Regions from separate parts of the Pannonibacter tanglangensis genome, predicted to be linked through region 1. Evidence: predicted binding sites of a transcription regulator. Region 1 holds the regulator's gene; each other region holds the start of a gene.
What was found. The regulator PhoB, encoded in region 1, activates phosphate uptake and scavenging genes when phosphate is short. The targets are predictions, from matches to a motif close to TGTCATNNANCTGTCAT.

Region 1 (6,757 bases):
CTTCGGCATGACCTGGAGCCCGAGCTTCCATGGCGGCTCCTCGCTCGGCATCGTGCCGCTGCTCTGGGCTACGTTCTACATCTCGATCATCGCCCTGTCGGTCGCCGTTCCGATCGGCCTCTTTGCGGCGATCTACCTGTCCGAATATGCAAGCCCGACTGTCCGGTCCGTGGCCAAGCCCCTGCTCGAGGTGCTCGCCGGCATCCCGACGATCGTCTACGGCCTGTTCGCGCTGCTCACGGTCGGCCCAGCTCTGGTCAGCCTGTTCGGCGAGGGCGGTGCCTTCGGCCTGAACTGGATGCAGGGCGGTACTGCCGTCGTCACCGCCGGTCTGGTGATGGGCATCATGATCATCCCGTTCATGAGCTCGCTGTCGGACGACATCATCAACGCCGTGCCGCAGTCGCTGCGTGACGGCTCGCTCGGTCTGGGCGCCACCCATTCGGAAACCGTGCGCAAGGTGATCCTGCCCGCCGCCCTCCCGGGCATCGTCGGTGCCTTCCTGCTGTCGGCCTCCCGCGCCGTCGGCGAGACGATGATCGTGGTGATGGGCGCCGGTGCCGCCGCGAAGTTCAGCCTGAACCCCTTCGAGGCGATGACCACCGTCACCGCCAAGATCGTCAGCCAGCTGACCGGTGACGCCGACTTCGCCTCGCCGGAGGCCCTCGTCGCCTTCGCACTCGGCATGACCCTCTTCGTGATCACGCTCGGGCTCAACATCATCGCGCTCTACATCGTGCGCAAGTACCGGGAGCAGTACGAATGACCGACGCGACAGTGAATGCTCCGGTCCTGCCGGACGACAGCCAGAACGCGCAGCCGCGCAAGTCCAAGTCGCTGTATGAACTCGACGCCCTGACCCGCAAGCGCAACGCCGCAGAGGTGCGCTTCAAGGCCTACGGCATCGTCGCCATCCTCATCGGCCTGTCCTTCCTGGCGGCCCTGATGTACGCGATCATCAGCAACGGCACGGTGGCCTTCACCCAGACCTTCGTCCAGGTGTCGATCCCCCTCGACAAGGCCAAGATCGATGCCGCCGAGGCGTCGGTCGTGAAGACCTCGCAGTACAACGCGCTGATCGACGCCGCGCTGAAGGAGAAGCTGGCAGGCGCCGGCATCACCACCGACATGAAGCCGGCCGACCTGCGCAAGATGCTGTCCTCCGGTGCGGCAACGCAGGTGCGCGAATTCGTGCTCCAGAACCCGGGCGAGATCGGCAAGACGGTCGTCTTCGACATCTACGCCGCCGCCCGTGTCGACGGCTACCTCAAGGGCCGCGTCACCCGCGAGAGCCTTGCCAACGACAAGAACCTGGATCCCGCGCATCTCGACCTCGTCGACCAGATGCTGGAGAAGGGAACCATCGAGCGCCGCTTCAACTGGGACTTCATCCTTGGCTCGGACGCCTCCGACTCGCGTCCCGAGAAGGCCGGTCTCGGCGTCTCGATGATCGGCTCCTTCTACATGATGCTCGTGGTGCTGCTGCTGTCGCTGCCCATCGGCGTCGCGGCGTCCATCTATCTTGAGGAATTCGCGCCGAAGAACCGCTTCACCGACCTGATCGAAGTGAACATCGCCAACCTGGCGGCCGTTCCCTCGATCGTGTTCGGCATCCTCGGTCTGGCCGTGTTCATCCAGTTTGCCCATCTGCCGCAGTCCGCGCCGCTGGTCGGCGGCCTGGTGCTGACGCTGATGACGCTGCCGACCATCATCATCTCGACCCGGGCGGCCCTCAAGGCCGTGCCGCCGAGCATCCGTGACGCCGCGCTCGGCGTCGGCGCCTCGAAGATGCAGGCCGTGTTCCACCACGTGCTGCCGCTGGCCATGCCGGGCATCATGACGGGCACGATCATCGGCATGGCACACGCCCTCGGCGAGACCGCACCGCTCCTCCTGATCGGCATGGTGGGCTTCATCGCCTCCAACTATCCCGACGGGGTCACGGCCGGCTTCCTGTCGCCGAACTCGGCCATGCCCGCCCAGATCTACGAATGGGCCAAGCGTGCGGACCCGGCCTTCTACGAGAAGGCCTGGGGCGGGATCATCATCCTGCTGGTCTTCCTGCTGGCCATGAACATCGTGGCGATCATCCTGCGTCGCAAGTTCGAACGCCGCTGGTAAGGGAACCGCGACCATGAACGACATGTCTGTTACGACAAAGGCAGCTGCCATGACTGATGCGAAGATTTCCGCCCGCAAGGTTCAGGTCTATTATGGCGAGAAGCACGCCATCAAGGACGTGGACATCGCGATCCAGCCGCGTTCGGTCACGGCCTTCATCGGCCCGTCGGGCTGTGGCAAGTCCACTTTCCTGCGGTGCCTCAACCGCATGAACGACACGATCGACATCTGCCGCGTCGAGGGCAACATCTCCATCGACGGCGAGAACATCTACGACCCCAAGGTCGATCCGGTGCAGCTGCGCGCCAAGGTCGGCATGGTGTTCCAGAAGCCGAACCCGTTCCCGAAGTCGATCTACGAGAACGTGGCCTATGGCCCGCGCATTCACGGTCTTGCCCGCAAGAAGTCGGAGCTGGACGAGATCGTTGCCTCCTCGCTGCAGAAGGCCGGCCTCTGGAACGAGGTCAAGGATCGTCTCGACGGCCCGGGCACCGGCCTGTCCGGTGGCCAGCAGCAGCGCCTGTGTATTGCCCGCGCCATCGCCGTCAGCCCGGAAGTGATCCTCATGGACGAGCCGTGCTCTGCGCTGGACCCGATTGCCACGGCCAAGGTCGAGGAACTGATCGACGAGCTGCGCGCCAACTACACGATCGTGATCGTGACCCACTCCATGCAGCAGGCCGCCCGCGTGTCCCAGCGCACCGCCTTCTTCCACCTCGGCAATCTCGTCGAGGAAGGCGCGACGCAGGACATCTTCACCAACCCGCAGGACAAGCGTACGCAGGACTACATCACCGGTCGCTTCGGTTAAGGTCCAGTTGTTTCCAACGCGAGAAGGATTTGAACATGTCCGAGCATACCGTCAGTTCCTACGATGAAGAACTGCGCGAGCTGGCTGGCCGTGTGGCCGAGATGGGTGGCCTCGCCGAGGCGCTGGTCAACGACGCCGTGACCGCCCTGCTGTCGCAGGATCTGGAAAAGGCCCACAAGACCATCCTGCAGGACGCGCGTCTCGACGAGCTGCAGCAGGAGATCGAGGCGAAGTTCATCCGCATCGTCGCCCTGCGCCAGCCGATGGGCCAGGACCTGCGCGAGATCATGGCCGCCGGTCGCATCGCCAACGACCTGGAGCGGGTCGGCGATCTTGCCAAGAACATCGCCAAGCGCGTCATTGCCATCGACGGCGACCTCAACTCCAAGAAGGCCGCCTTCGGCGTGGAGCACATGTCCGAACTGGCGCTGAGCCAGCTCAAGGCCGTGCTTGACGCCTACACCAGCCACGACGCTGCGGCAGCCCAGGCCGTGCGCGAGCGTGACGACGAGGTGGATGCGATCTACACCTCGCTGTTCCGCGAGCTGCTGACCTACATGATGGAAGACCCGCGCAAGATCACCCAGTGCGCGCATCTGCTGTTCTGCGCCAAGAACATCGAGCGCATCGGTGACCATGCCACCAACATCGCCGAGAACGTCTACTTCATGGTGACGGGCAAGCAGCTGCTGGAGGCTCGCCGCAAGATCGATGAAACCGGCCTCGCCGACATCGAGAACGCCTGACGCGGTCACCCGCGTCCGATTGCTGGAGCGTATGAATGCCTAAGGTTCTCATCGTTGAAGACGAAGAGCCGCTGAGCCTGTTGTTGCGCTACAATCTGGAAGCAGAAGGCTATTCCGTGGAGGCCTGCGCCCGCGGCGATGAAGCGGAAATCCGGCTGCGCGAGAGCCAGCCGGACCTCCTCTTGCTGGACTGGATGCTGCCGGGCCTGTCGGGCATCGAGCTGTGCCGGCGCCTTCGGGCGCGGGCAGAGACCGAGCGCCTGCCGGTGATCATGCTGACGGCCCGGGGCGAGGAAGCCGAGCGCATCCGCGGGCTCGCCACCGGTGCCGACGACTATGTCGTCAAGCCGTTCTCGATCCCCGAGCTGATGGCGCGCGTGCGCGCCATCCTGCGGCGGGCCCGGCCCGAGGTCGTGTCGACGATGCTGCGCTCCGGCGACATCGAGCTTGACCGCGAGACCCACCGCGTCCGCCGCAACGGCAAGGAAATCCATCTCGGACCGACCGAGTTCCGCCTGCTGGAGTTCCTGATGACCTCGCCCGGCCGCGTGTTCTCGCGCGAGCAGCTGCTCGACGGCGTCTGGGGGCATGACGTCTATGTGGACGAGCGGACGGTCGACGTGCATGTCGGTCGCCTGCGCAAGGCGATCAACCGCGGCAAGGTGAAGGATCCGATCCGCACCGTCCGCGGCGCCGGATACGCCTTCAACGACCAGTTTGCGGTCGCCGGCTGACGCTGCGTCTTGTCATCGACTGGCGAAACATCGCCGCTGAGCCCGCCTCCGGTGGGCTCAGGCTGCTGACAAACCCTGTATCGTCATCCCGGACGAGAGCGAAGCGGAGATCCGGGAGCGGAGAGCCTGGGTCTCTCCCGGGTTCGCTGATTGAAATATGGAGGCCTCGCCCCTCCGGTCCCGGCTCGGCGCTGCGCTTGGCCGGGATGACTTCGGAGAGGGCGAGCTTTGTCATCACATCAAGCCCAGCCCGCTTCTGGCGGGCTTTTTTGTTGCCAGTTGTCTCGCCTGACGTCGGGCCGCTTGGGCGCATCCCGAGCGTAAAAGCAAAAGCCCGCCGGGCGGAGGCGCGGCGGGCTTCGGGTTGGGTGGGGCGACCACGGACTGGTTGGCCACCCCGAAACGGTCGGCAGCTGGCGCTCAGGCGCGGGCCAGCTGCTTCTTGTCCTTGTCGCGGCGACGGTCATTCACCGGCTGATAGGCGATGCGGCAGTGATGCGCGCAATAGGGCACGCCCGGATCGGAGTGCCGGCCGCAGAAGTAGAAATCCTGCGAGCTCGGGTCGCCGATCGGCCACTTGCAGGTGCGCTCCGTCAGCGTGAGGATGGTCGCCCGTTCCGTCATCGGCACGATCTCGGCAACCGGCGCGGCTTCGGGTGCCACCTCGACGGCGACGTCCTCGACCGGGTCCATCTTCAGCGCCGTCGCCCCGCGGCTCTGCGCCGCAGGGGCCTGGGCCGGACGCGGCGTTGCGGCCGGCGTCTGGGGCGTCGGCGTGCGTGCCCGCCGCGGCTTGGCCGCCGGGGCCACCGCCTTGGCGCGACCGGACAGCCCAAGGCGATGCACCTTGCCGATCACCGCATTGCGCGTGATCCCGCCGAGCTCGGCGGCGATCTGGCTCGCGCTCAGCCCGTCAGTCCAGAGCTTCTTCAGGAGCTCCACGCGTTCGTCAGTCCAGCTCATCCGTCACACCCCGTCGTTGCCGGCCGCAGATCCGAATTGAAGGCAGTAACCAAGTGTTAAGGCACGCGTGTTCCACGCCCCTCTTGGCATATCCAGTATGATTTGGTGATCTACAGCACGAGATGTCGTATCCGACAGGCAGGACAGTACAATGGCGGCCAAATCCGAGGCAAGGATACGGACAACATGAACCGGGGACGAAACGACTTTTCCCCAGATTACGCCGCGGTTGCCGCGGGCTTGCTGAGTGGCTGAAATGCGCCATTTGCATTGACAGGCAAGGCGATGCGCGGTGTATAAACAGCGCTCATTGTCTGTGCCGCCTGTTCGGGCGGCACAGTTCGTTTTGGCATCCCTTTCAACCATCCCTGAACCGGAGAGGTTTTCCGGGACAAGACGTCCCGGACCCCGCATGAGGAGTTGAGCATATGACGGCGTCGGCACTTTTCGGCACCTACGCTCGGGCGGATCTTGATTTCGTCCGTGGAGAAGGCGTGTGGCTGGAGACGTCCGACGGGCGCCGATACCTCGACTGCGGATCCGGCATCGCGGTGAATGCCCTCGGCCACTCCCATCCCCATCTCGTCAATGCGCTGAAGGCGCAGGCCGAGAAGCTGTGGCATGTCTCCAACCTCTACAAGATGGAAGGCCAGGAGACGCTTGGCCGCCGTCTGGTCGAGGCGACCTTTGCCGACCGGGTGTTCTTCACCAACTCCGGGGCGGAGGCGATGGAAGCCTGTTTCAAGACCGCCCGGCGCTATCACTATGTGAACGGCCATCCGGAGCGGATCGACATCATCACCTTCGAGGGCGCCTTCCACGGCCGCACCATCGCGACCATCGCCGCCGGCGGCCAGGCCAAGTATCTCGAGGGCTTCGGCCCGAAGGCGCCGGGCTTCCTGCAGGTTCCGGCCGGCGATCTGGACGCGCTCAAGGCCGTCATCGGCCCGACCACCGCAGCCCTCTGCATCGAGCCGGTGCAGGGTGAGGGCGGCATCCGCGAGATCCCGGTCGAGTTCCTGCGCAAGCTGCGCGAGATCTGCGACCAGGAAGGCATCCTGCTGATCTTCGACGAGATCCAGACCGGCGTCGGGCGGACGGGCAAGCTGTTTGCCCATGAATGGACGGGTGTCAGCCCGGACCTGATGGGCGTTGCGAAGGGCATCGGCGGCGGCTTCCCGATGGGCTGCTGCCTCGCGACCGCCGCAGCGTCCGCCGGCATGGTTCCCGGCACCCACGGCACCACCTTCGGCGGCAACCCGCTGGCGATGGCCGTCGGCAATGCGGTGCTGGACGTCATCCTCGAGCCGGGCTTCCTGGAAGAGGTCCAGCGCAAGTCGCTGCTGTTCAAGCAGCAGCTCGCGGCCGTCATCGACGCCCAT
Region 2 (6,757 bases), on a different contig from region 1:
CAGCAAGATGCCCGCCAACTCGAAACTGGTGCAGGGCAGCTGGTGGGGCGAGGGCTACAGCGGCGAACCGCTGGTTTCCTTCGACGAGGAGCTGGCCACCGGCCTCGGACTGAAGATCGGCGACACCGTCAGCGTCAACGTGCTGGGGCGCGAGATCACGGCGCGTCTGGCGAACACGCGCACGGTGGAATGGGAAAGCCTCGCGATCAACTTCGTGATGGTGTTCTCGCCCAACACCTTCGCCGGTGCCCCGCATGCCCACCTGATGACCGTCACCTGGGATCCGGATGTCGGCGCGGAGCGGGAACTGTCGCTGCTGAAGACCGTGTCCACCTCGTTTCCGACGGTGACCTCGATCCGGGTCAAGGACGCGCTGACCCAGGTCAATTCCATCGTCGAGCAGCTGGCCCTCGCCATCCGCTCGGCCTCGTCGATCACCCTGATCGCCAGCGTCCTCGTGCTGGCGGGCGCCCTGGCGGCCGGCAACCGCAGCCGGATCTACGACGCGGTGATCCTGAAGACGCTCGGCGCCACGCGGGGCCGGCTGATCTTTGCCTATGCGCTGGAGTATGCCCTGCTCGGCCTTGCGACCGCGCTGTTCGCGCTGATGGCCGGAGCAACCGCAGCCTGGTTCGTGATCACCAACGTGATGGGCGGCAGCTTCGTGCTGCTGCCGGCCACCGCGATCGGCGCCGTGCTGGGCGCCCTCGTGCTGACCGTCGGTTTCGGCCTGATCGGCACCTGGCGGGTGCTGGGCAAGAAGCCGGCGCCGGTGCTGCGCAACCTCTGATGCCGGACGGCCGGCACCCGCGGCGCGTCAGCCGCGGCGGGTGCCGGTTCCCGCCCCAACATGAACGATCTGTAATGGTTTTTTCGTAGGGGGCGTCTTGTTCAGGTAACGCAATTTTCCCATATTCTGTGCCAAACGGGTTTGGAAGCCTTCGCTTCCACGTTACCGACAAAAGGGGAAACTGACATGTCGACGTTCGACCGGAACAACCAGACGCCCTACGCGGTCGCCGGCCGCTACGCCGATGCCGGCATCGATGAGGGCCTGCGCTCCTACATGCTGGGCGTTTACAACTACATGACCCTGGGTCTGGCCATCACGGGCCTGTTTGCCCTGGGCGTGGCCAACTTTGCCATGGATTCCTCGGGCCAGCTCACCGCTCTCGGCCAGGCGCTCTACCTGAGCCCGCTGAAGTGGGTCGTGATGCTCGCCCCGCTGGGTATGGTGCTGTTCCTGAGCTTCCGCATCCAGTCGATGAGCGCCGCCACCGCGCAGCTGACCTTCTGGGTCTATGCCGCCGTGATGGGCGTGTCGCTGTCGTCGATCTTCATGGTCTACACCGGTGGCTCGATCGCCCGGGTGTTCTTCATCACCGCCGTTTCCTTCGGTGCCCTGAGCCTGTTCGGCTACACCACCAAGAAGGACCTGTCGGCCTGGGGTTCGTTCCTGTTCATGGGTCTGATCGGCATCGTGCTGGCCTCGCTCGTGAACATCTTCCTCGAGTCTTCGGCCCTGCAGTTCGCGATCTCGGTGATCGGCGTGCTGGTCTTCGCTGGCCTGACCGCCTATGACACCCAGCAGATCAAGGAAATGTACTACGCTGGCGACGACAGCGAAGTGGCTGCCAAGAAGTCGATCATGGGCGCGCTGCGTCTGTACCTCGACTTCATCAACCTCTTCGTGATGCTGCTGCAGCTGTTCGGCAGCAACCGCGAGTAATCCGGTCACACCGGAAAGAGCGAAGGCCCGGGCATCGCCCGGGCCTTCTGCTTTTGACACGTCCTTTTGTCATCACGGACGCGACTGCCAACCGCTGGCGTGGTCCTGCACCGGCTGGTGGGCACACTCAGGCATCAACCAGACGCAGGTGCCGTTTCTTCTCGAGCACCCGGAGAACGGTGGCCAGCTCATGGCCGCGCTTCAGGATCATCCCGTTCGTCGCCACCACGCTGTAGGCGCCCTGACGGCGCGCCAGCTTCGGGTCCTTCTCGATGCGGTAGAGCGGCATCTCGCTGGAGCGGCGGAACACCGAGAAGACGGCCCGGTCGCGCAGGAGGTCGATGGCATAGTCGCGCCATTCGCCATCCGCCACCATCCGGCCATACAGCCGGAGGATCTGGTCCAGCTCGCGCCGGTCGAAGGCGACCACGGGCCGGGCTGGAGGGGGCTGGGATCCGGCGAGCGGGATGAGGTCACTCCGCTCGCCGCCACGTTCGGATGCGTCCGTATCGCTGTCGTTCATGGCGCCTCCTGCTGTCGGGCGACCCGCCCGAGAGACCCTTCGGACCAGACTGCCGGTCGCAACCGCAGCCCGTCACAGGACCGTCATGATGCGCCGCCCGACGCACGCTTGGCAACCCTCGATCTGGCTTGCCGGCAAATCGGCAAGGACAGCGCAGGAGGGCTGAAAAACCTTGGTTTTGCCTCATTTGAGCCCTTCACAGGCCAAAAACAGCACCCATATTAAGACCATTCCTCGTCCGGTCCGGACAGGCCAGGTTCCCGGTACGCATTAGCCCCCCAGCCCCCCGGGGCCCGAACCTTCCGGACACAGTGCTCGCGTACTCGGGCGAGGCACCTGAAGGGCCGGCCTCGTTGCCGGCCCTTTTCATTTCGGGCAGGCCGCATCCCGCTCCACGCGTCGCCCGACGGTCCATTACCGAAAAATCCTGCCTTCGCTGCGCGCCGCCGGTGCGTTTGCTTTTGCCAGTTGCCGCAAGCGCTGTATCATCCGGCGCATGAACACGCAGCTCGTCGAAACCCGTCCGGCCCGTCAGGGGGATGCAGCCGCCCTGGCTGACGTCCACGCCGCAGCATGGCGTGGCGCCTATCGCGGCCTGCTCGATGGCCTTGATCTGGAGCGGCTGGTGACCAACCGCACGCCGCGCTGGTGGGCGGATGCTCTGGCCCGCGGCGTGCGGATCGACCTGATCGAGGTCAGCGGCGAGGTCGCCGGCTATGCCACGTCCGGCCCCTGCCGCATGCGCGGCCTGCCCGCTGCCGGCGAGATCTACGAACTGTACCTGCATCCGCATTACCAGGGCCTCGGCTTCGGCCGGAAGCTGTTCGAGGCGGCCCGCGCCAGTCTCGAAAGCCGCCGGCTTCCCGGCCTCGCGGTGCGGGTGCTCGGGGACAACACGCCGGCCTGCGGCTTCTACCGGGCCCTCGGCGGCCGACTGACCAGCCGCAGCTGGCACACGACCGGCGGGCGCAAGCTGGAACTGCTGGTCTACTGCTGGCCCGCGCACCCGTCCTGATCGCAGCCGCGTCGCCCGCCAGCCGGAAACCTTCCTCGCGGCCCCCTTCCGTCGCCTCTCCAGCCTTGCGGCCGCCGGCTTTTCCTTGCAGCGCAACACTTGGTGCTTGCGCAGATCATCGCGGACTGCAATAGACCTGCGCACCAACTCAAGGAGCAATCCCATGCGTATTGATGCCGTGCCGATTGGCAAGAACCCGCCGGAAGAAATCAACGTCATCATTGAAGTCTCCGTCGGTGGCGAGCCGATCAAATACGAGATGGACAAGGCTGCCGGTGCCATGTACGTGGACCGCTTCCTCTACACGCCCATGCGCTACCCGGGGAACTACGGCTTCGTGCCCCACACCCTGTGCGGCGACGGCGACCCGATCGACGTGATCGTGGCCAACCAGCGCCCGATCGTGCCGGGCGCGATCATGAGCTGCCGCCCGATCGGCGTGCTGATCATGGAAGACGAGAGCGGCCAGGACGAGAAGATCATCGCCGTCCCGAGCTCGAAGCTGACCAAGCGCTACGACAAGGTGCATTCGGTCGACGACCTGCCCGCGATCACCATCGCGCAGATCAAGCACTTCTTCGAGCACTACAAGGATCTCGAGCCCGGCAAGTGGGTCAAGGTCACCGGCATCGAAGGGCCGGACGTCGCCCGCAAGCTCATCGTCGAGGCGATCGAGCGCGCCAAGGCTGAAGAGGCCAAGTAAGCGCGTCGCGCCTGATTTCGACCTTCAGATCGAGGCCGCACGGTCAGTCCGCTGCGGCCTCGATTGCTTCCATGTCCTCGTCGGACAGGCCGAAGTGGTGCCCGATCTCGTGCACGAGCACATGGGCAATCACGTCGCCGAGGCTTTCCTCGTAGCCGGCCCAGTAGTCGAGGATCGGCCGGCGGAACAGCCAGATGCGGTTGGGCTCCTGACCTGTGAAGACCGCGCCGCCCGTCTGCGGCAGGCCCGATCCCTGGAACAGTCCGAGCAGATCGAAGGGATCCTCGAGCCCGACGCTGTCCAGCATCTCGTCCGTGGGGAAATCCTCGATGCCGATCACGAGATCACGGCAGAGGGCACGGAACTCGTCCGGCAGGCCGGCATAGGCCTCGGCGGCAATGGCCTCGAAGGTGGCCAGATCCGGCGCGCTGAGGCCGGACCAGAGGGAAACGGAATCGCTCACGTCGCAAGTCACCTGTGCTGTGGCCAACGGTCACTTCACATAGGTGACGAACAGATAGATGAGAAGCCCCACGGCGAAGACGAGACCGAGGCCGCGGCCGATGCGCGTGCCCCAGACCTCGATCCGGTCGTCCTGGTTCTTGTCCGCCCCGCCGAAGTGATCACGGGCATGGGTGGCCATGCGCCGCGCCGACGAGCCGACAATGGTCTCGCTTTCCGCCTCGACCCGGGCCAGCGCCTTGCGCGCCTCCTCGGCCCGTGCCCGCTCCCGCCGTTCCCGCTCTCCCATGGCTCAGCTTCCCTTCCGCGCCGTGCGGGCAAAGAGTGCCGCAGCCAGGGCCAGAAGCGCAACACCCCCGGAGGCAACGACGTTCCAGCCGGCAAAGGACAGGCCGAGCAGCCGCCAGCTGGCCTCGGTGCAGGACACCACCCGGGTCGTCTGGAGCGCGTGCAGCATGGTGGCCGCCGAGGCCGGAGCCCCGGAACCGCCACCGCAATCGCTCGGTCCGGCCCAGAACTGCCACTCCGCCCCGGCCTGATAGACGCCGAGGCCCGCACCATAGGCAAACACCGCCGCCACGAGCAGGAGCAGGAGCGCCGCCGCTCCATGGCGCCGGGTCAGCAGCGCCGCGAGCGCCACCAGGGCCAGTGGCAGGCCGATGTAATAGGGGATGCGCTGCTCGAGGCAGAGCTTGCAGGGGCTGTAGCCGCCGATGAGCTGGAAGCCCCATGCCGCGGCGATCGCGGCGCCCCCGCCCACCAGCACCACGCTGTTCGCAAGCAGGGCGAGGCGGGACGAGCGGGTGCCGAACGCGGACATGGGAGACCTCTCCTTCAGATGAACTTGATCAGCGCGAAGCCGCCGAAGAGGAGCACGACGAAGACGGTGAAAACAAGGCCAAGCCGCTTCTCGATGAAGTCGCGGATCGCCGGCCCGAAGAAGTAGAGCAGGCCCGCCACCATGAAGAAGCGCATGCCGCGCGAGATGATGCTGGCCGCGAGGAAGACGGGCATCGACAGCCCGGTGGCCCCGGCCGAGATGGTGATCACCTTGTAGGGGAAGGGCGTCAGGCCGGCGAAGAAGACGAACCACCAGCCCCATTCGTTGAAGACGGCGCTGAACTCGTCGAACTTGTCCATGTAGCCGTAGAAGTCGAGGATCGGCCGGGCGATCTGCTCGAACAGGAAGGCACCGATGAAATAGCCGGCCACACCGCCCAGCACCGAGGTCACGGTGCAGAGAAAGGCATACCACCAGGCCTTCTCGCGCTTGGCGATGACCATGGGGATCAGAAGAAGATCCGGCGGGATCGGAAAGAAGGAGCTTTCGATGAAGGAGACAGTTCCGAGCGCAGAGGGCGCGCGCGGTCCGGAGGCAAGGGACAGGGTCCAGTCGTAAAGTCGTCTCAGCATGGCAACCTGGCAATTCGATGAAACATGCTGCCCTCAATAGCCGGGCCGCACAGTCTTGTCACGGCACGGCAGCGGCCGGAGCGGAAAATTCGCTGCACCGCAGCATCGCGGAGCGCCTGCCGGCATCGGGGAAACCGGCGGCAAAGCGATTGACGCCCTGCCCGGCGTGGCTATAGTCGCGCACCACGACACAGGCCCCTGTGGCGGAATTGGTAGACGCGGCGGATTCAAAATCCGTTTCCTGTGAAGGAGTGCCCGTTCGAGTCGGGCCAGGGGCACCATCGGCCGTCCGCGCGACGTCGGACATGGTGCCTGACGCCTGGAAGGCGCATCCCCAAATCCCGATCTGTCGCAGCAGCCCCTTGAGCTTGCAGCACAAATCCCTAATCTGGCAGCCTTGAGCAGACACCGGAGGGAGACCCGAGTGGGGCAGGCAAAACGCAAGAAGGAAGCCGGAAGCCGCGTGTCCTGGTGCCGGACCTGCACCTATTGCTGTGACCTGCCCGAGATCGGCCCGCTCGACAAGCCGATGTACCGGCCCTGCCACCACATCAAGGATGGCGGCTGCGGCATCTTCGGCGCTCCGGAGCGCCCTGCGGCCTGCCTTGCCTATCACTGCGCCTATCTGTCGGCCCGGGTGACGAACGCGCCGGACCGCAACCGGATCCCGCACCCGCTCGACGCGGGAGCCTATTTCCACCGTGACCCGATCGAGCGGGTCTACGTGCTGTTTGTCGATCCGGCCCGTCCCCAGACATGGAAGGCCAGCGACATAGTGCCCTATCTGCGCGAGCGGATCGGCCAGGGCTTCGAGGTGCTGATCTTCGACCGGGGCCGGCGCATGGTGGTCACCTCGCTGCCGCTGTTCGAGGCAATCCTGGCCCGCGACATCGTCGCCTTCGCCGAAAGCGA
Region 3 (6,757 bases), 790 kb from region 1:
ACGCCGCCCGTCTGGGTGCGAATGCGGTCATCGGCGTTGATCTGGACTATGAGACGGTCGGTCAGAACGGCTCCATGCTCATGGTGACGGCAACCGGGACCGCGGTCCTGATCCGCTGAGCGGAACAGCACAGGGTCCTCAACCCACTGTGAGATGACGGTGACCGGCGCGCGCCCTATGGTTCGGAAAATCCTGATCCGGAGATAGCCCTCATGGCGCGTGCCGCAGCTCTTGCCCTTGCCCTCCTTGCCGCAGCCCCGGCTTCGGCCAGCGCGGAGACCGCGCTGTTTGCCGGCGGCTGTTTCTGGTGCGTCGAAGCCGACATGGACAAGGTGCCGGGTGTGACCGCGACGATCTCCGGCTATGCCGGGGGAAAAAGCGAGCAGCCCACCTACCGGACCTATGAGGACGGTGGCCACCGCGAGGTGGTTCAGGTCACGTTCGACCCGGCGAAGGTCAGCTACGCCCGGCTGGTCGCCATCTTCCTGCGCACCGTCGACGTGACCGACGCTGGAGGCCAGTTCTGCGACCGGGGCTTCGGCTATTCGACCGCCATCCATGCTCTGACGCCCGCCCAGGAAAAGGCGGCGAAGGCGGAAATCGCCAGGGCTGAACGGCTGCTCGGCCGGTCGATCGTGACCCCGGTCGAGGGGGCGGCGCGCTTCTGGCCGGCCGAGGACTATCACCAGGACTATTATCTCGGCGAGAACCGGACGCTGACCCGCTTCGGCTATGTCCGCCAGAGCGAGGCCTACAAGGGATACCGCGGCGCGTGCGGCCGCGATGTCCAGGTCAGGCGGGTGTGGGGCGAGGAAGCCTTCAAGGGACTGGAGAAGCCCGCCTCCTGATCGCGCCCGGCATGATGCTCCTGCGGCGCGACGGTGCGGCTCAGACGCCGGCCTCGAATGCCTCGACCAGATCCAGAAACGCCGTGCCATAGCGTTCCAGCTTGGACTGGCCGACGCCCGAGACCGCCAGGAGCTGGTCCGGCGTGACCGGCCGGGCCCGCGCGATGCCGATCAGGGTCGCATCCGGGAACACGACATAGGGTGGCACCTCGTTGTCGCGGGCGATCTGTGTCCGGAGGCGGCGCAGCCGCTCGAACAGCAGCCGTTCTTCCGCGTCCAGATCGTCCGCAAGGCTCGACGAGCGTTCGCCACGGGAGGACTTCAGGCTCGCGGCCGCCCGGTCCCGGCGCAGCAACACCTTGCGTTCGTTACGAAAGACGGCTCGCGCTTCTTCCGTCAGCACCAGCGCGCCATAATTGGCATGGTCGACGCCCACGAGCCCCATGGCGACGAGCTGGCGGGCGACGGACTGCCAGGTCTTCGGCGGCAGGCTCTGTCCGATGCCATAGACGGTCAGCTTGTCGTGGCCGAAGCGGGCGATCTTCTCGTTGTCCTTGCCGAGCAGCACGTCAATGACATGCCCGGCGCCAAAACGCTGGCCGGTGCGATAGACTGCCGACATGAATTTCGACGCCGCTTCCGTTCCGTCCCAGGTCTCGACCGGGGACAGGCAGGTGTCGCAATTGCCGCAGGGCTTCGGATAGACCTCGCCGAAATGCGCCAGCAGGGCCTGCCGGCGGCAGCCGGCGGTCTCGCAGATGCCGAGCAGGGCGTTGAGCTTGGCGGTTTCCGCCCGCTTCACCTCGTCCGGCGCGTCACCCTCCGCGATCATGCGGCGGCGCTGCACCATGTCGGCCATGCCATAGGCCATCCAGGCCTCGGCTGGCGCGCCATCACGGCCGGCGCGGCCGGTTTCCTGATAATAGGCCTCGACGGAGGACGGCAGGTCAAGATGGGCGACGAACCGCACATCCGGCTTGTCGATGCCCATGCCGAAGGCGACCGTGGCCACGAGGACGAGGTTTTCCTCCAGCAGGAAGGCGTCCTGGTTGGCTTCCCGGATCTCGCGCTCGAGGCCGGCGTGATAGGGCAGGGCGCGGATGCCCTTCGAGGTCAGCCAGTCGGCGATTTCCTCCACCTTGGCCCGCGACAGGCAGTAGACGATGCCGCTTTCGCCCTTGTGGCGCTTGAGGAAATCGAGAAGCTGCTGGCGCTGGTTCTCGCGCTCGACGATCTCGTAGCGGATGTTGGGACGGTCGAAGGAGGTGGTGAAGACCCGCGCCCCCTCGAGCTTCAGCCGGACGGCGATATCCTCGCGGGTGTGCGGGTCCGCCGTGGCGGTGAGCGCGACGCGCGGCACGCCGGGATAGCGCTCGGCAAGGCTCGCCAGCTGCAGGTACTCCGGCCGGAAGTCATGCCCCCACTGGCTGACGCAATGGGCCTCGTCGATGGCAAAGAGCGAGATGGCCACGCCCTCGAGCAGCCGGGAGAAGGAGGCTGTCGCCACCCGTTCCGGCGTCACATAGAGAAAATCCAGGGTCCCGGCGCGACAATCCGCGACAATTCGGGCCTGATCCTCCGGGGTCATCGCCGAATTGAGCGCGGCCGCACGGACCCCCGCTGCGGTCAGCGCGCCGACCTGGTCCTTCATCAGGGCAATGAGCGGGGAGATGACGATCCCGGTGCCCGGACGGCACAAGGCAGGGATCTGGAAGCACAGCGACTTGCCGGCCCCGGTCGGGAACAGGACGATGGCGTCCTCGCCCGCCACCAGCGTGTCGACCACTTCCTTCTGCCTGCCACGGAAGGACGGGTAGCCGAACACGTCCGCCAGCACCTCGGCCGGATCGCGGCGGGTGGAGGGGGGAAGGGGCTCGGCGGGATATCCGGTGGCCGTACGGGCCCGAAGCTGCGGCATCTGCGGCGGTGTCCTCTGTCCGGCGCACAATCCCTTATTCGCGCGCGCCGGGCAATGACCGCCTGTGGATGACCGGGTCAGGAGCGGCAGAAAAGCGTGCGTCCGCCGCAAGGACGGCGGCGCGACCGCCTCAGCTCCAGAGCGGGCTGGTGAAGATGGCGACCGATGCCCCGGTCGCCACGGTCCAGGCGAGCGAGCGCTGCGTCGCCCGGTCGGTCCAGTAGCAGACCGTGTAGATGAGCCGCATCAGGATGAAGAGCACGGCCAGCTGGTCGATCCACGCCTGGTCGCCACCCTTGCCGATCCCGACGATGACCGCGACGGCAAACAGCGGGAACGCCTCGAAGCCGTTGGCCTGCGCCCACTGCGCCCGGGCGCGGAAGCCCTCGGCGAAGAACGCCGGATCGCGCGGTCGGGCATTGTCGAAGCCCTTCATCATCTTGGCCGGCAGCACGGCGACCATGGGCAGGAAGGCGGCGGCGAGAACGCACCAGAGAGCGATGGACAAGATGGTGTTCCTTCGGCAGGACAGAGACAATGGATGACGGACGTCGGGCTTGCGCCCGGCTGCGGGGGCCGGCCTGGGCCGGCCGGAGCGCCGGCCCTGGCCCCAGCCCCAAACTCAAACTCAACCCCAACCCCAGCCCCGGGCCGGCCATGGCTGGCGGCGCGGGCCTGAGGCAGGGCTGACGGGTCCGGTCCGGTCCGCTATGTTGGGCATGGCATCCGATCCGTCAACCGCAAGCGGACCGACCGGAGGGCTGTGACGGGGATCTGGAGGCAGGCAGATGGGCAGGAGTGAACCGGCAGGCTGCAACGGGAGGCCGGGCTGATGCCCCGCCCGATCATCCCGCCGCCGCTGCAGGCTCTGGCCGTCGCGCTGGGCATGGCCGCCGCCGCCCGCTGGCTCCCGCCTGCCGCCGTCGCGGTTCCCGGCCAGACGCTGATCGCCGCCGGGCTTGCAGGACTGGGCCTTGCGATCGACCTCGTCTCGGTGCTGCGCTTCTGGCGCCAGAAAACGACCGTCAATCCGCTCCGCCCGGAGGCGGCCAGCCGGCTCGTGATTTCGGGCCTTTACCGCGTCTCGCGCAACCCGATGTATCTCGGCATGGCGCTCATTCTCGCCGGCTGGGCCGTCTGGCTCGGTCACGCGATCGCCGCTGCCGGCCCGTTCCTGTTCATGCTGGTCCTCACAAGGGTTCAGATCCTGCCCGAAGAGGCGGCGCTGGAGGCCCGGTTCGGCGACGATTACCGGGCCTACAAGGCCCGTGTCCGCCGCTGGATCTGACCGGCGACCTGGACGGCAGGGTGCAGGGGGGCGCGCGCGACGCGGCAAGAAGACACCCCGCGCCCTGGCGGACGCGGGGTGGGTCTGGCGCCGAGGAACCGGTTGTGAGCCGGCTTACTGGCTCGGAACCTGGCCGAAGAGCGTGCGATACATGATCGCATAGACTTCGGTGTTGTCGGTCAGCGGCTCGATCAGGGAGCTGTTGAGCCCGGCGCCGCGCACGAGGATGCCGCCGGCCACATCGTTGTAGCCGACGAAGGACAGCCCGTAGGCATGGCGCGTGCCGCGCGCGTCGGGCGCCGACAGGAAGACGTCACCGAACCGGCCCTGCTGACCGAGCAGGATCCCGCCGCCTTCCGTCGTGGCCTCGACCGCATCGCCTTCCTTGGCGTCCGGCGCGGCAATCACCTGCAGCCCGCCAGCATCGCTGTCGGCGGCCGTGATCAGCAGCGTGTTCGGGTTGGCGTCGACAAAGCGGCGCATGACGCCAATCGCTTCGTCGGCCCGGCCAAGCGCCTCCAGCGTGCCGCCGGCATTCATGCTGTTGGCGAGGTTGTCGGTGCCTTCCTCCTCGATCACCGCGAAGAAGCCCTCGGGATCCCGCGAGACGATCTTCAGCGCGACATCGGTCATCTCGGCGATGGTCGGCGCCCCTTCGACGTAGGACGGCTTGCCGTCGATCAGGTTGCGCTCGGCCTCCTGGTCGTTGAACGTGTGGCCGCGCGCGAAGACGCCGAGCACCTTGTCGACGCTGGCCGTGTCGAGGGCCATCAGCTCCTCGCGGGTGTAGACGACGGTGTAGCCCAGTTCCTTGGCCCGCTCGATGAGATTGAGGCCGTCCTTGCGCTCGCCCGCCCCATGCCGGCCCTGGACACCCTCCGGCAGCAGGAAGCGTTCCCCGCCGGCCATGATGACCTGGGCGCCCGACTCGATGACCTCCCGCGAGATGAAGCTGGTGTCGCTGCGCGACGGCGAGGACGCGACAAAGGCGGCCGTGCCCGGCTCGGCGATATGGCCGCTCTGGACAAGGGCCACGGCACGTCCGGCCGCCAGCGCCTCTTCCGCGATCGACATGGTCTTGCCCGAGGCGGCGGTGATCGGCGTGCTGCCATCGAGGCCGAAACTGTCAGCCTGAACCTTCACGCCATAGGCATGCACGGTGGCCCCGCCGTGCGACGTGCCCGTCAGGCGGTCCTGCATGTGGCCGGTGTAGACACCCATCGCGGGCAGGCGGTCCCAGTTGAGCTCGCCGTCGGGACCAACCAGATGCATCCGGGCCGCACCCCAGGCGTTGACGCTGGTGCCGTCTGGATGGAAGAAGATGACGTTGCCGGTCGTGGCGGTCTGCGCCAGGGCCGGAGCCGCCAGCGTCAGAAGAGCGGTCGCGCAAAAGAGAGATTTCAAAGACATAGCATATCTCCAGTACGTGCCATCTGTGATACGCATCAGCCCCCGGTCCGCGATTAACCATCCTTTCGTTACGGCCAGATGACAAACATCCGCAGCGGCAGGACCGCGCGGCCGCGTATGCCCCCGCAACCCGATGCAATCGCCCGACGCCGGCTCCGGCGCCAGCCTGTCAGCCCTGGCGTCCCCGGTGTCCGTGCAGGGCGGCGACGGCGAAGTCGATGAAGGCGCGGACTTTCGGCGGGACGTGGCGGCGGGAGGGATAGAGGGCGTGAACGGTGACGTCCGGCGTGCTCCACCCCTCGAGCAGCTGCACCAGACGCCCGGCGGCGAGATCATCGGCCACGTAGGCGCGAGGGATCAGGCTGAGACCGAAACCGGCGCGCAGGGCATCCCGCACAGCGAGGCTTGAGGCCACCTGATAGCGGCCGGTGACCCTTTGTCGCACCACGCGGCTGTCGCGCTCGAACACCCACTCGTCGGCATGGCCGGAGAGGGAAAAGCGCACGCACTCATGTCCGGCCAGCTCCTCCGGCACCTGCGGCGTTCCCCGGCGGGCGAGGTAGGCCGGCGCGGCACAGACCACATGGCACAGCGCACCGATCCGCCGGCTGATCAGGCCGGTGTCCTCCAGCTTCAGGCCGCCGCGCAGGGCAAGGTCGTAGCCGTCGCGCACCAGGTCAACGCGGCGGTCGTTGAGATCCAGATCCAGGCTGATCCTCGGGTGGCGGTCGAGGAACTCGGGGATCCGCTCGGTCAGCAGGACCAGACTGGAGGTCATCGGGGCGCTGACGCGCAGCAGGCCCGACGGCTCGGCATTGAGGCTGGCGAGCTGGTCGCGCGCCTCCTCCAGCTCGCCGAGCGCCCGGCGGACCTGCTCCAGATAGAGGCTTCCCGCCTCGGTCAGATGCAGCCGGCGTGTGGTCCGGTTGATGAGCCGGGTGCCGAGATCGGCCTCCAGCTCGCTGATGGCCTTGCTGGCCCCGGCAGGCGACAGACCGACACTGCGTGCGGCAGCGGCAAAGCTGCCGAGATCCGCGATGGCGCGGAAAAGGCGAAGGGTGGCGAGGCTTTCCATCCGGGCATCATTATTCACTTCTGGTCATGAGTGAACCAAAATTCTGCAGGATTATCGACCAACGGGCGCCGGGGTACCTCTGGGATCGCGGCAGGGGCCCGGCCTTTCGGACCTCCGCCGACGCGGGGGCCCCACCGCCCCCTTCTTCCTGACGCCCGGAGCCAGCCATGCAGATCCAGATCCCGGCCCTTGTCGACGCCATCGAGACCCGTTCCTCC

Region 2: a site for PhoB is predicted at 2,323-2,339, ahead of GWI72_RS19610 (DUF2794 domain-containing protein). Genes of this name have one in related genera too.
Region 3: a site for PhoB is predicted at 5,532-5,548, ahead of GWI72_RS14765 (alkaline phosphatase). Genes of this name have one in related genera too.

The regions. Positions count from the first base shown of each region.
Region 1 covers NZ_JAABLQ010000001.1:2,511,251-2,518,007, reverse strand. The annotation lists gene pstC (phosphate ABC transporter permease subunit PstC) at 1-766, shown strand, start outside; gene pstA (phosphate ABC transporter permease PstA) at 763-2,121, shown strand; gene pstB (phosphate ABC transporter ATP-binding protein PstB) at 2,171-2,932, shown strand; gene phoU (phosphate signaling complex protein PhoU) at 2,968-3,678, shown strand; gene phoB (phosphate regulon transcriptional regulator PhoB) at 3,714-4,412, shown strand; gene GWI72_RS11165 (GcrA family cell cycle regulator) at 4,833-5,375, opposite strand; gene GWI72_RS11160 (aspartate aminotransferase family protein) at 5,804-6,757, shown strand, end outside.
Region 2 covers NZ_JAABLQ010000004.1:213,177-219,933, reverse strand. The annotation lists gene GWI72_RS19620 (ABC transporter permease) at 1-790, shown strand, start outside; gene GWI72_RS19615 (Bax inhibitor-1/YccA family protein) at 977-1,729, shown strand; gene GWI72_RS19610 (DUF2794 domain-containing protein) at 1,857-2,252, opposite strand; gene GWI72_RS19605 (GNAT family N-acetyltransferase) at 2,749-3,267, shown strand; gene ppa (inorganic diphosphatase) at 3,431-3,970, shown strand; gene GWI72_RS19595 (metallopeptidase family protein) at 4,014-4,433, opposite strand; gene GWI72_RS19590 (hypothetical protein) at 4,464-4,721, opposite strand; gene GWI72_RS19585 (disulfide bond formation protein B) at 4,725-5,252, opposite strand; gene GWI72_RS19580 (YqaA family protein) at 5,267-5,845, opposite strand; tRNA gene GWI72_RS19575 (tRNA-Leu) at 6,040-6,126, shown strand; gene GWI72_RS19570 (hypothetical protein) at 6,270-6,757, shown strand, end outside.
Region 3 covers NZ_JAABLQ010000001.1:3,297,973-3,304,729, reverse strand. The annotation lists gene GWI72_RS14790 (heavy metal-binding domain-containing protein) at 1-119, shown strand, start outside; gene msrA (peptide-methionine (S)-S-oxide reductase MsrA) at 213-848, shown strand; gene recQ (DNA helicase RecQ) at 889-2,766, opposite strand; gene GWI72_RS14775 (MAPEG family protein) at 2,897-3,274, opposite strand; gene GWI72_RS14770 (methyltransferase family protein) at 3,599-4,054, shown strand; gene GWI72_RS14765 (alkaline phosphatase) at 4,169-5,464, opposite strand; gene GWI72_RS14760 (LysR family transcriptional regulator) at 5,634-6,539, opposite strand; gene GWI72_RS14755 (nitroreductase family protein) at 6,707-6,757, shown strand, end outside.